Regions from separate parts of the Levilactobacillus namurensis genome, predicted to be linked through region 1. Evidence: a T-box and tRNA genes for the amino acid it is inferred to sense, from the RefSeq annotation. Region 1 holds a T-box; the other holds one or more tRNA genes.
The links. The T-box of region 1 lies ahead of tyrS (tyrosine--tRNA ligase). A T-box ahead of a tRNA ligase gene usually reads a tRNA of that ligase, here a tRNA-Tyr.
Positions count from the first base shown of each region.

Region 2: it has a tRNA-Tyr gene. The T-box ahead of tyrS (tyrosine--tRNA ligase) is inferred to sense a tRNA for this amino acid. The anticodon was not compared.

Region 1 covers NZ_CP134159.1:2,288,948-2,294,436, reverse strand. The annotation lists gene RIN67_RS11020 (MarR family transcriptional regulator) at 1-39, shown strand, start outside; gene RIN67_RS11015 (Nramp family divalent metal transporter) at 1,033-2,415, shown strand; T-box leader at 2,457-2,661, shown strand; gene tyrS (tyrosine--tRNA ligase) at 2,715-3,974, shown strand; gene RIN67_RS11005 (FAD-dependent oxidoreductase) at 4,122-5,480, opposite strand.
Region 2 covers NZ_CP134159.1:2,147,159-2,152,647, reverse strand. The annotation lists gene RIN67_RS10370 (peptide MFS transporter) at 754-2,232, shown strand; gene RIN67_RS10365 (metallophosphoesterase) at 2,310-3,125, shown strand; tRNA gene RIN67_RS10360 (tRNA-Tyr) at 3,207-3,289, shown strand; tRNA gene RIN67_RS10355 (tRNA-Gln) at 3,297-3,368, shown strand; gene RIN67_RS10350 (S9 family peptidase) at 3,545-5,489, shown strand, end outside.

The DNA of each region.
Region 1 (5,489 bases):
GCGGATACGCCGACCAGCGAGGAATTGTCGGACAGTTAAAAAGTAGACAGACTAAGATGGGCTCTGTAAAAACCAAGCTGGTTTTACAGAGCTCTTTTGAATGGCCGTGGCCTATGTGGCGCTGAAAATTGGACATCCCCCTCTGGACTTCGAGTCTGTGATGATAAATTAATTACCGCTGTGATGGTCATCCGCCTTACCGGACAGCCAGACAAGGCTGGAACGCCGTGGGCACCACTTCGAGCCACAAAGCGGTCTCGAAGTTGGGCCTTTTCCTAGGCAATCTAAGGAACACTCACCAAGGAAAATTTCACGGCTGAGCCTGGTCTGGCCGTCCTCTCGGCTTACAGTCGTGTAATCATAGCAGAACATGGTTTGGCAACGGACTGTAGCGGTGGCTGGTATGAATAAGCTCATTAACTGTTTGTAGCTATGGTGCAAGCCAACTGAATAGATGGTGATTCTTACCACGGACTCAAGGTCTAATAAGATTTACACCTGATCATTTGGTTCTAATCATTCCACACGTTGGTATTTTCAATTTCAAGCGCTAGGAAACACCATTTTTGATACGCTCAATTTAGCCGTGAGGTTGGGCCTGAAGAGGCTCAGTGGTGTCGTTTGGGTTATTCGGGGTTCTTTCCCGGATTACCCAAAGGCCGAGCTTGAAGACCTGGGGTTTTCAGGGCTTACGTTGTGCTCATCACGCTCCAGCCTCTTCAGGCCCAACCGGTAAGGCGGATGATTGCTACAATCTGCCTTGCTGACACGTACGGCCCAAGGCAACCAGTAGACGGGGGCTGTTTCAAAAAGGTGGTGATTTTGCCGTTGATTTTGATTTCCCAGACGCACCCTAGCACGGGACGGTTCGGTCTGGGAAATGCCGAGTTGCCACCAACGTTGCGTATTTGATGGCCAATTAATTTAATAGATGAATCGAAAATAAAGTTAGGGGTGGTGAAAAATTGCTTTACAGCCCCCAGTGGTCCGGTATAATGATGGGACACAAAAGATAGGGGAGTGTGAATCAAAATGACAGACAACGTTTCAACGAAAGAACGACCGGGTCAAGCCGCAGCGGATACCGGTTACGCGAACGGCCCGTCATTAGAAGAAATTAACGGGACGGTAGCCATCCCTAAAGAAAAGGGGTTCTTCAAGAACTTGATTGCCTTTTCGGGGCCGGGGGCCTTGGTAGCCGTGGGGTATATGGACCCGGGGAACTGGGTCACGTCGATCGGCGGGGGTGCGAAGTACGGGTACCTGTTGATGTCGGTGATCTTGATTTCCAGTTTGATTGCGATGTTGCTCCAATACATGGCGGCTAAACTGGGCATTGTGACGCAGATGGATCTGGCCCAGGCAACGCGGGCGCATACCACCAAGAAAGTGGGGTTTGTTCTGTGGGTGATGACGGAGCTCGCCATCATGGCCACGGACATTGCTGAGGTGATTGGGGGCGCGATTGCCCTTCAATTACTTTTTGGGATTCCGCTGATTATCGGGGTCGCGCTGACCGTTTTTGACGTTTTACTTCTATTATTGTTGACAAAATTAGGATTTCGGAAGATCGAAGCCATCGTGGTCTGCTTGATTACGGTGATTCTGGTGGTCTTCGCCTACGAAGTGGTGATTGCCCAACCTAACATGGGTCAGGCTATGGCGAACTTTATCCCCCAGCCGCAGATCGTCCATCCGGGGCAACTGACCATGGCCCTGGGAATCGTGGGGGCGACGGTCATGCCCCACAACCTGTACTTACATTCGTCGATTGCTCAGACCCGGAAGTTCGACCGGAACGATCCGGCGGAAATGCGCCGGGCCGTGAAGTTTACGACTTGGGATTCCAATATCCAGTTAGTAGGGGCTTTCGTGATCAACTGCTTGCTGTTACTCTTGGGTGCGGCGCTGTTCTTCGGAAAGGACGCTGACCAATTGGGAACCTTCAGTCAACTGTATAACGCCTTGCAGGATAACCATTTGGCTGGTGCGGTGGCGTCACCGTTTCTCTCGACGCTCTTTGCGACGGCCCTCCTAGCCTCCGGACAGAACTCCACGATTACGGGAACCTTGACGGGACAGGTGATTATGGAAGGGTTCATCAACCTGAAGATTCCAATGTGGGTCCGACGGTTGGTCACGCGGCTACTCTCGGTAGCGCCAGTGATCATCTGTACCCTGATTTACGGGGGAAGTGAACAGGCCCTGGACCGCTTGTTGGTCAATTCCCAGGTGTTCCTGTCGATCGCGTTGCCGTTCTCGATGATTCCGCTGACGATTTTCACGTCGTCGAAGAAGATCATGGGGGATTATGCGAATAAGCCGTGGGTCACGGTACTCGCGTGGACCAGTTCGATTGTCTTAACGATCCTGAACCTGCAGATTATCTGGGGGACGGTCGCCGACTTATTCTAACCAGGCATTGACTTTTCGCGATTCTGCCGGTAATATCAGAGTCATAAGCGAAGAAGCAGTTGAGTAGTGTGCCCGGCGTCGGTCCAGAGATCTAACGGTGCTGTGAGTTAGAACGTCCGGTAGCATGAATTACGCTGTGGAGCGGCTGGTATCGTCCAGCGGGTCATTCCGTTAACGATGACGAGCGGTTGCCTGATCAGGGCAGCAACTTGGGTGGTAACGCGGATTGTTTAATTCGTCCCTGATGGTCTTTGGACCGTTGGGGACTTTTTTGTTGTGATAAATAGGAGGATTAGCAAATGTCAATTATTGATGAACTAAAGTGGCGCGGGGCGGTTAACCAGCAGACGGATGAAGCCGGATTGGCCGAATTGGTCAACGAAAAAAAGGTGGGACTGTATGCCGGCATCGACCCCACGGGGGACTCGATGCACATCGGACATCTGATTCCCTTCATGATCCTCAAGCGGTTCCAGTTGGCGGGACACCGGCCATACATTGTGATCGGTGGGGCCACGGGGTCGATTGGGGACCCTTCTGGTAAGAAGTCCGAACGGGTCCTGCAGACCATGGACCAAGTCCGGCATAACCAGGAATGCCTGACTAAGCAGATGGAACACCTCTTTGGTCAGGATGGTAGCTTTAAGATTGTGAACAACTACGATTGGTTGTCCAAGCTGTCCTTACTGGATTTCTTACGGGACTACGGGAAGTTGTTCAACGTTAACACTATGTTGAACAAGGAAATCGTGGCGTCACGGCTGGAAGTGGGAATTTCCTACACGGAATTCACCTACCAGATTCTGCAATCCATTGATTTCTTGCACCTCTACCAACATGAAGACGTCCAACTCCAGATTGGTGGGGCCGACCAATGGGGCAACATCACGTCCGGTATCGACCTGATTCACCGGCAAGAAGGCGCCGATGCGAAGGTCTATGGGCTGACGATTCCGTTGCTGTTGAAGGCGGATGGGACCAAGTTCGGTAAGTCCGAAGGCGGCAACGTCTGGTTGAATCCGGAAAAGACCTCGCCTTACGACTTCTACCAATTCTGGATTAACACGGATGACCGGGACGTGGTGAAGTTCTTGAAGTACTTCACTTTCTTGGATCAAGCTGAAATCGACCGGTTAGCCGAAGCCGTGGCGACGCACCCTGAAAAGCGGGAAGCGCAGAAACGGTTGGCTGAAGAAGTTACGGAATTCGTTCACGGAAAGGACGCCGTGGTCGAAGCGCAACACATTACCAAGGCGCTGTTCTCCGGGGATGTCGCGGAACTGACGGCTAGCGAAATTGAACAAGGGTTCAAGAACATGCCATCCGTGACGGTTACCTCTGCTAAGCAGGGCATCGTCGAATGGTTAGTGGACACGACTAAGATTGAATCATCCCGGCGGCAAGCTCGGGAAGACGTCACTAACGGGGCCATCCGGATCAACGGTGAAAAGGTCACGGATACTGACGCCGAGATCGACCCATCAGCAGCGTTCGATGGGAAGTTCGTGATCGTTCGGCGGGGGAAGAAGCGGTACTTCTTAGCCCGGGTCAGCGATTAAGGATTAAGACAGATTAAGATGAGCTCTGTAAAACCAAGACGGCTTTACAGAGCTTTTTTGGTTAGCTAGCAAAAAGGCGGGCAAGCAAAAAGGACGCCGCGACCGGTTGACCGGTGTAGGCGTCCTGATTGGGGTGTTTAAAAGTCGTTAAGCTTGTCGACTGGCGAATCCATCCTCTTGGTCGACCGCGAGTTGGGCGACCAGGTTCAGGTAGTTAAAGGGTTCGTCGAAGTTCGGGGAGAAGAGCATATCCACGAAGGCCATCTGGTCGATGGTGTTGTTGTTTTGAATCAGGACCGAGACCGTGTTGGCCGATTGGGCGACTTCGTGGGCACTCATGAGTTGCGCGCCCAAGATTCGCCGGCTGGTGCGGTCGTAGACCAGTTCGATGGTCACGGGGGCCGTGGTCGGCATGAAGTCGGGACGGTAGTTGCCTTGGTAGAATGCCGTACGTGCGTTGTAGCCCGCGGCCTGAGCCGCCGCTAAGGTCAGACCGGTGCAGGCTACAGTTTGGTTGAACAGCAACATCCCGGTCGTGGCTTGAGTCCCAATGGATTTGAGCCGGTGCTGAGCCACGTTCATGCCGGCTAGGGCGCCTTGGCGAATCGCGTGGGAGGCTAGCGGAATGTAGGTGGTGTGGAGCGTCGGGTTGTACCGGACTTCCGTAACGTCGCCGGCCGCGAGGATGTCGGGGTCGGAAGTTTCCATATAAGCGTTGGTGATGATGGCGCCGTTCTTGCTGAGCCGGACTTGGCCCTTCAAGAGGCCTGACTGGGGGAGAATCCCGGGGCAGACGGCGACCATGTCCACTTCGTAGGTGGCTTGGGTCGTGGTGACGGTCAATCCCGTGGCGGTCTCATCGAAGCGCGTGACGTCGGCGCCGGTGACGACTTGGACACCCTTGGCTTGGAGCAGGCGTTGGACTTTCTGAGCCATGACGGGGTCCATGTAGGTGTTGAGGAGTTGGTCGTTACGCTGAAAGAGGGTGACGTCGTGGCCGGAGCGGATGTAGCCTTCGGCGAGTTCCACGCCGGTGTACCCGCCGCCTAAGATGCCGATTCGGTGGTGGGTCTGAGCGGCGGCGTACAGGTGATGCGCTTGGTCACAGGTCTTGCAGAGCATGACTTTGGGGTTCTCGATGCCCGTGATGACGGGAATCTTGGTGGCGGACCCCGTAGCCATGATCAGCTTGTCGTAGTGGTCGTGACTGAATTGTTTGGTTTGGAGATCTTGAACCAGTAGGGTATGTTGCTGGGCGTCGATTTTGATGACGTCCGTTTGTAGGTTCATGTGCACACCTTGCTGGGTGAAGTCGGCTGGATCGGCGTAGAAGACGGCGTCGAGGTTTTTAACGGTCCCACCTAAGTGCAGATAAGTCCCACAAGAAAGATAGGAAATATCCGCATGGCGTTCATAGACGGTGATCTCCGCATCAGGGGTATATTTTAAGCACTGTTTAATGGCGGCGATCCCCGCATGGGTACAGCCGACAATGATAATCTTCAAATAGTTCAC
Region 2 (5,489 bases), 140 kb from region 1:
ATGGACGTCGCTGATTACCGGTGGCCAGGCTACCGACGGGGAAATCAGCGACGTCATCAATCTGCCGAAAGTTTAACCTTAATTTTGGGACCTAGCGCGCAACGCTAGTCCTGAAAAGAAAACTGACGAAACTGTGTGCTGCAAGGGACACGGATTTCGTCAGTTTTTTTATCCACTGGGGGTAATCGTCTTCAAGCCAGGATTATAAGAAGACAGTGGGCGTGGCCTTGCGGAGAAATTTAGCTAACATCATAGGAAGAAAGTGACCAGCGGTGCTGCTGGTATTTCCCAACACCAGGTAGCTAACGGCTAGCCGACACCGCCACAAACAATCGTCAGTGGAACATAACGGGCCTAGTTGCCCGCTAGGGGTCCAGAGAAGGTGTGTTAAGCAGAATGGACCGGTGGCCCCCAAAATCTTTCCAGCTAAGGCGAGAGGGGGCGAAAAGTACACCAATTAATGGCCGGTTGTGTTCGGCAAATGATAAGTTCAAACTTTGTGAATGATAAATGAATAAAAAATAAGAGGATTGCATGAGATACCTAATTTTTTATTCATTGTCACACCGCTGTTGCGGGCTCTTTGATGGCGCTTTTATTAGGAAAACCGTTGCGTAATAACGTTTCATGTCTTATAATTATCACTATGTTTTATTAAAGGCTTATGAGACACCGTGCATAATCGGGTCTAACCGTTATGCCTTACGGAGCATAAAAAAACGTTTTAGGAAATGCAATGGAGGTATTATTAATTTGAATAACAAGTCGGACGTTAGCCAAGACAAGTCGTTCTTTGGCCAACCACGTGGATTGTCCACGCTGTTCTTCACCGAAATGTGGGAACGATTTAGTTACTACGGAATGCGGGCCATCCTGATCTACTACATGTACTATTCAGTAACCAAGGGTGGTTTAGGATTCAATCAAGGAACTGCCGCATCCATCATGTCCATTTACGGATCAATGGTTTACTTATCATCCGTCCTCGGGGGCTACTTAAGTGACCGGGTCTGGGGAAGTCGCCGGACCGTCTTCATTGGTGGGGTGCTGATTATGTTCGGGCACATCGCCTTATCCCTCCCCGCAGGTAAAATGGCCCTGTTCGTCTCGATCCTCTTGATTGTTTTAGGGACTGGATTGTTAAAGCCCAACGTTTCTGAAATGGTTGGGAGCTTGTACGCTGCTGGAGACAGTCGGCGGGACTCCGGGTTCACCATCTTCGTGTTCGGGATTAACTTAGGGTCGTTAGTGGCACCATTACTGGTCGGTTGGCTGGGAATGAACTACAACTTCCACCTGGGCTTCTCTTTAGCCGCAATCGGGATGTTCTTGGGTCTGATCCAATACTGGGTCGGGGGTAAGAAGTACCTTAGCAAGGATAGCCTGTACCCAACTGATCCGTTGGAACCAGGTGACATGAAGAAGCTAAGCGGCCGGGTCATCGTCGGTTTGGTAGCTTTCGCTTTAATCCTAGTTCTGATGTACCTGTTGCACGCCTTGAACCTGAACAACTTCGTGGTCTTGCTGTCAATCATCGCGTTGGCAACGCCAGTGGTCTACTTCGTGATTTTCTTGACCAGTAAGAAAGTTACGGCACAAGAACGGAAGCACGTCTGGGCTTACCTGGGCCTGTTTATCGCCGCAGCCATCTTCTGGGCCATCGAAGAACAAGGCTCGTCAGTGTTAGCCTTGTTCGCTGCGAACCAGACCAACAACAACTTCTTAGGCCTGCACATCTCGCCATCTTGGTATCAATCACTGAACCCATTGTTCATCTTGATCTACACGCCAATCTTTGCGATGCTGTGGAACAAGTGGGGGAAGAAGCAACCAAGTTCACCAGCGAAGTTCGCTACCGGGATGTTGTTTGCCGGGGCTTCCTACTTGATCATGGTGATTCCAGTGGTCTTATTCGGCACCAATTCACTGGTCAGCCCATTATGGTTGGTCGGTAGCTGGGCCGTGGTGGAAATCGCTGAATTGCTGATTTCACCAATTGGGCTCTCCGTGACGACGAAGTTAGCGCCACGGGCCTTCCAGTCGCAAATGATGAGTATGTGGTTCTTGGCCGATTCTGCCGGGCAAGCCGTCAACGCGCAAATCGTTAAGTTGTACACGCCAGAAAATGAAGTTGCGTACTTTATGGGTGTGGCCATCGTGGCGATTGTCGCCGGGTTGATCATGTTCGCGCTGGTTAAACCAATTAAGAATTTAATGGCGGGGATTAAATAATTCCCGATAATCCGTCAAAAGTGCTACGCTAGGTAAAACTAGTGGCGCACTTTTTTTGGTTTTAAGGAGGCGAGAAAATGGCGCGAGTCGCGTTAATCAGTGATCTGCATTTTGATGTTAACCAGGTGGACCCCGCCACGGTACTCCCCCAGCAAGCCGCCTACCTAAAGGCCCAAAACGTGGCGTTGTACCTGATTGCCGGTGACCTGACCAACCACTTTAATCAGTCGTTGGCTATCGTCCAGCAGCTCCAGACGCTCTTAGCGCCGGCTCAGGTGCGGTTTATTGCCGGGAACCATGACATGTTGCACGATGTGAGTTACGCGGCCTTAGAGACGCCGTTATCGCCGTTGTACCTGCATCATCAATTCTACGATCTTCCGGGAACCAATTGGCGAATTATCGGCAACAACGGCTGGTACGATTATCAGTACGCGGATAACTTGTCCGGCCGCAACTTTTTGGCCTGGAAGCGGGCCTTTTGGATCGACAGTACGATCACCCAGCCGATGAGTGATGATGAGCGAATGGACCGGGTGTTGATCCAGATTCAAGCACAACTAGTCCAGGCTCGGCGAGCGAACAAGCAGGTCTTTTTGATGACGCACTTTGTGCCGCGACGGGAGTTTATCCGCTACACCGCAGACGACCGGTTCTGGAACATGGCCAACGCCTTGATGGGCAGCCCGCGACTCGGACAGTTAGCGGCGACCTATCAGGTCCCGTACGTGCTCTTTGGCCACCTCCACCGGCATTTTTGGCCCCAACACTTGGGGGCTGTCACGTACTTGAATCAGGCGCTGGGCTACCATAACCGGCGGCTCAACGAGTGGGACGCCCCCGATTTCATGACGGAATGGCGGCACCGGTTAAAAATTATGACGTTAAGTTAAAAAAGTTTCCGAAAAAGCTTGACGGTTTATGCAGAATTTTGTATGATAGTGAAGTTGATTCGTTACGACGATTCATTTTTTGGAGGGGTAGCGAAGTCTGGCTAAACGCGGCGGACTGTAAATCCGCTCCTTCGGGTTCGGTGGTTCGAATCCACTCCCCTCCATTTTTATTGGGCTATAGCCAAGTGGTAAGGCAACGGGTTTTGATCCCGTGATGCGCTGGTTCGAACCCAGCTAGCCCAATCAGGAGAACCACCTCGGATAGACGATACCGGTTGACGGTATCGTCTTTTTTTTGTCGTTTGGGCCGTCAGCCGGGCACCGGAAAATTGACAAGTCAGCTAATTTTCGCTACAGTCAACTTAACAATTGCTCTGGACCAGTTTGTTGAGTGAGCCAAAAATAGGGGGTTATTTGTCATGACAGTCGTAGAACCGGAAGACCTGTTCGCCATGCGTCCGTTGGCCCAACCAGTCAGTGATGGTCAGCGGGTCTACTACTTGGAAACACGCCTAGACCAGTCGGCCAATGCGCGGCAGACCATGATTGCCAGTGTCCGCTTAAGCGATGGCGAGGACCGGCGACGGTGGAGTCCCGTGGGGGTCGATGTTCACCAGTTAACGTTGAGCCCGAATGGTCAGCAGTTAGCGTTTAGCGGGGTGATTCACGACCACGCCCAGCTCTTTGTGATGGCAACGACCGGTGGGGCAGCCGTCCAGGTGACCCACGGCGATGCTGACGTGCACCACCTGCTGTGGTCTGCGGACGGGCGGAACGTCTACTTTCAAGTTGATCGGATTCCACAGGATAGTCCCGCGACCCCCGCGCGCCCGGCCGTCCAGGTGGTCGATTGCCTGCGGTATCAACAAAATGGTCGGGGAATCTTGCCCCAACACGTGATCCATCAGGCGATTCGGTACCAGTTGGCTACGGGGGATCAGACGGTGGTGCTTGAACGGGCCACGGACTTTACCGTGACGGCGGCGACCACCCAAGGGCTCCTCTACGATGCCGAACGGTTGCCCCATGATGAACACGACTTTAGCGCAGGGGTCTATTGGCACCCGTTCACGGGTGGCCCGGATCACCTCTTGACGGCGGCACTGACTGCCGGTTCGTTTAGCCAGGGACAATTGGCTAGCGATGGGCACCGGGTCCTGCTATGGGGCCAGGATAACCACGTCCCCAACGTGTCGCAGTACCATGCGTGGGTGACGGACGTTCAACAGCCTAAGCTTCGCGACCTGACCGCGCCCCGTGACGTGGAAGTGGGCAACATGGTGGCCATGGACAGTCAGCAACGGTTATCGGGACGCTACGTTGCGTGGCTGAATGACCAGACCGTGGTGACGTTGGAAAACACCCACGGCCGGTTAGAACTAATGGCCCAGGACCTTGAATCGGACCGGGTCACGCCGCTATTGACCGGTGACCGGGCTATTACCGACTTCGCGGTGATTGATCAGTACACCATCGTCTTTACGGAAAGTACCATGACCAGCGTCAGTCGGCTAAAGGTCCTCGATGTACCATCCGGGACCGAACGCGAGTTGATCAATCCCAACGCGACCTACGAGGCCCAACGGACGTTGGTAACGGGACAACGTTTTACCTTTAAGGGCGCTCAGGACTGGCCCATCGAAGGCTGGTACTTCGCGCCAGTCGCGGGTAAGCCACAGCATCCAGCGGTCTTGTACGTCCACGGTGGCCCCCAGGTCGACTTCGGGTACGGGTTCTATCATGAGCTGCAGTACTTGGCCGGTCGGGGATATGGCGTAATCGCCATTAACCCGCGGGGCGGAAATAGTTATGGCCAGGACTTTGAGACGGCGGTTTTGGGTCATTACGGTGACGGCGACTTTACGGATCTGATGCGTGGGACCGATGCGGCCTTAGCCCTGGACCCAACGATTGATCCGCACCAACTCTGTGTGACGGGCGGATCGTACGGCGGCTTCATGACCAATTGGATCGAGACCCACACCGACCGGTTCGCGGCGGCCGTGACTCAGCGGTCGATTGCCAACTGGATTAGCTTTTACGGGACCAGTGACATTGGGTATTACTTTACCCCGTGGGAGCTGAAGCAGGATATGCGCAATATCCAAGCACTCTGGCGTTTTTCCCCGTTAGCGTACGTTAAGCAAGCGCACACGCCCATCCTGGTGATGCATGGCATGGAAGACTTGCGGTGTCCGACGGGGCAGGGAGAGGAATTCTTCGTGGGGTTGAAGGAAGCGGGGGTCGAGACCCAGCTGGTCCTATTCCCCCAGTCGAATCACGAGCTCTCCCGGTCGGGGCTGCCGCATTTGCGTGTTGAACGGTTAAAACGAATTGATCAGTGGTTCCGGGAACATCTACCGG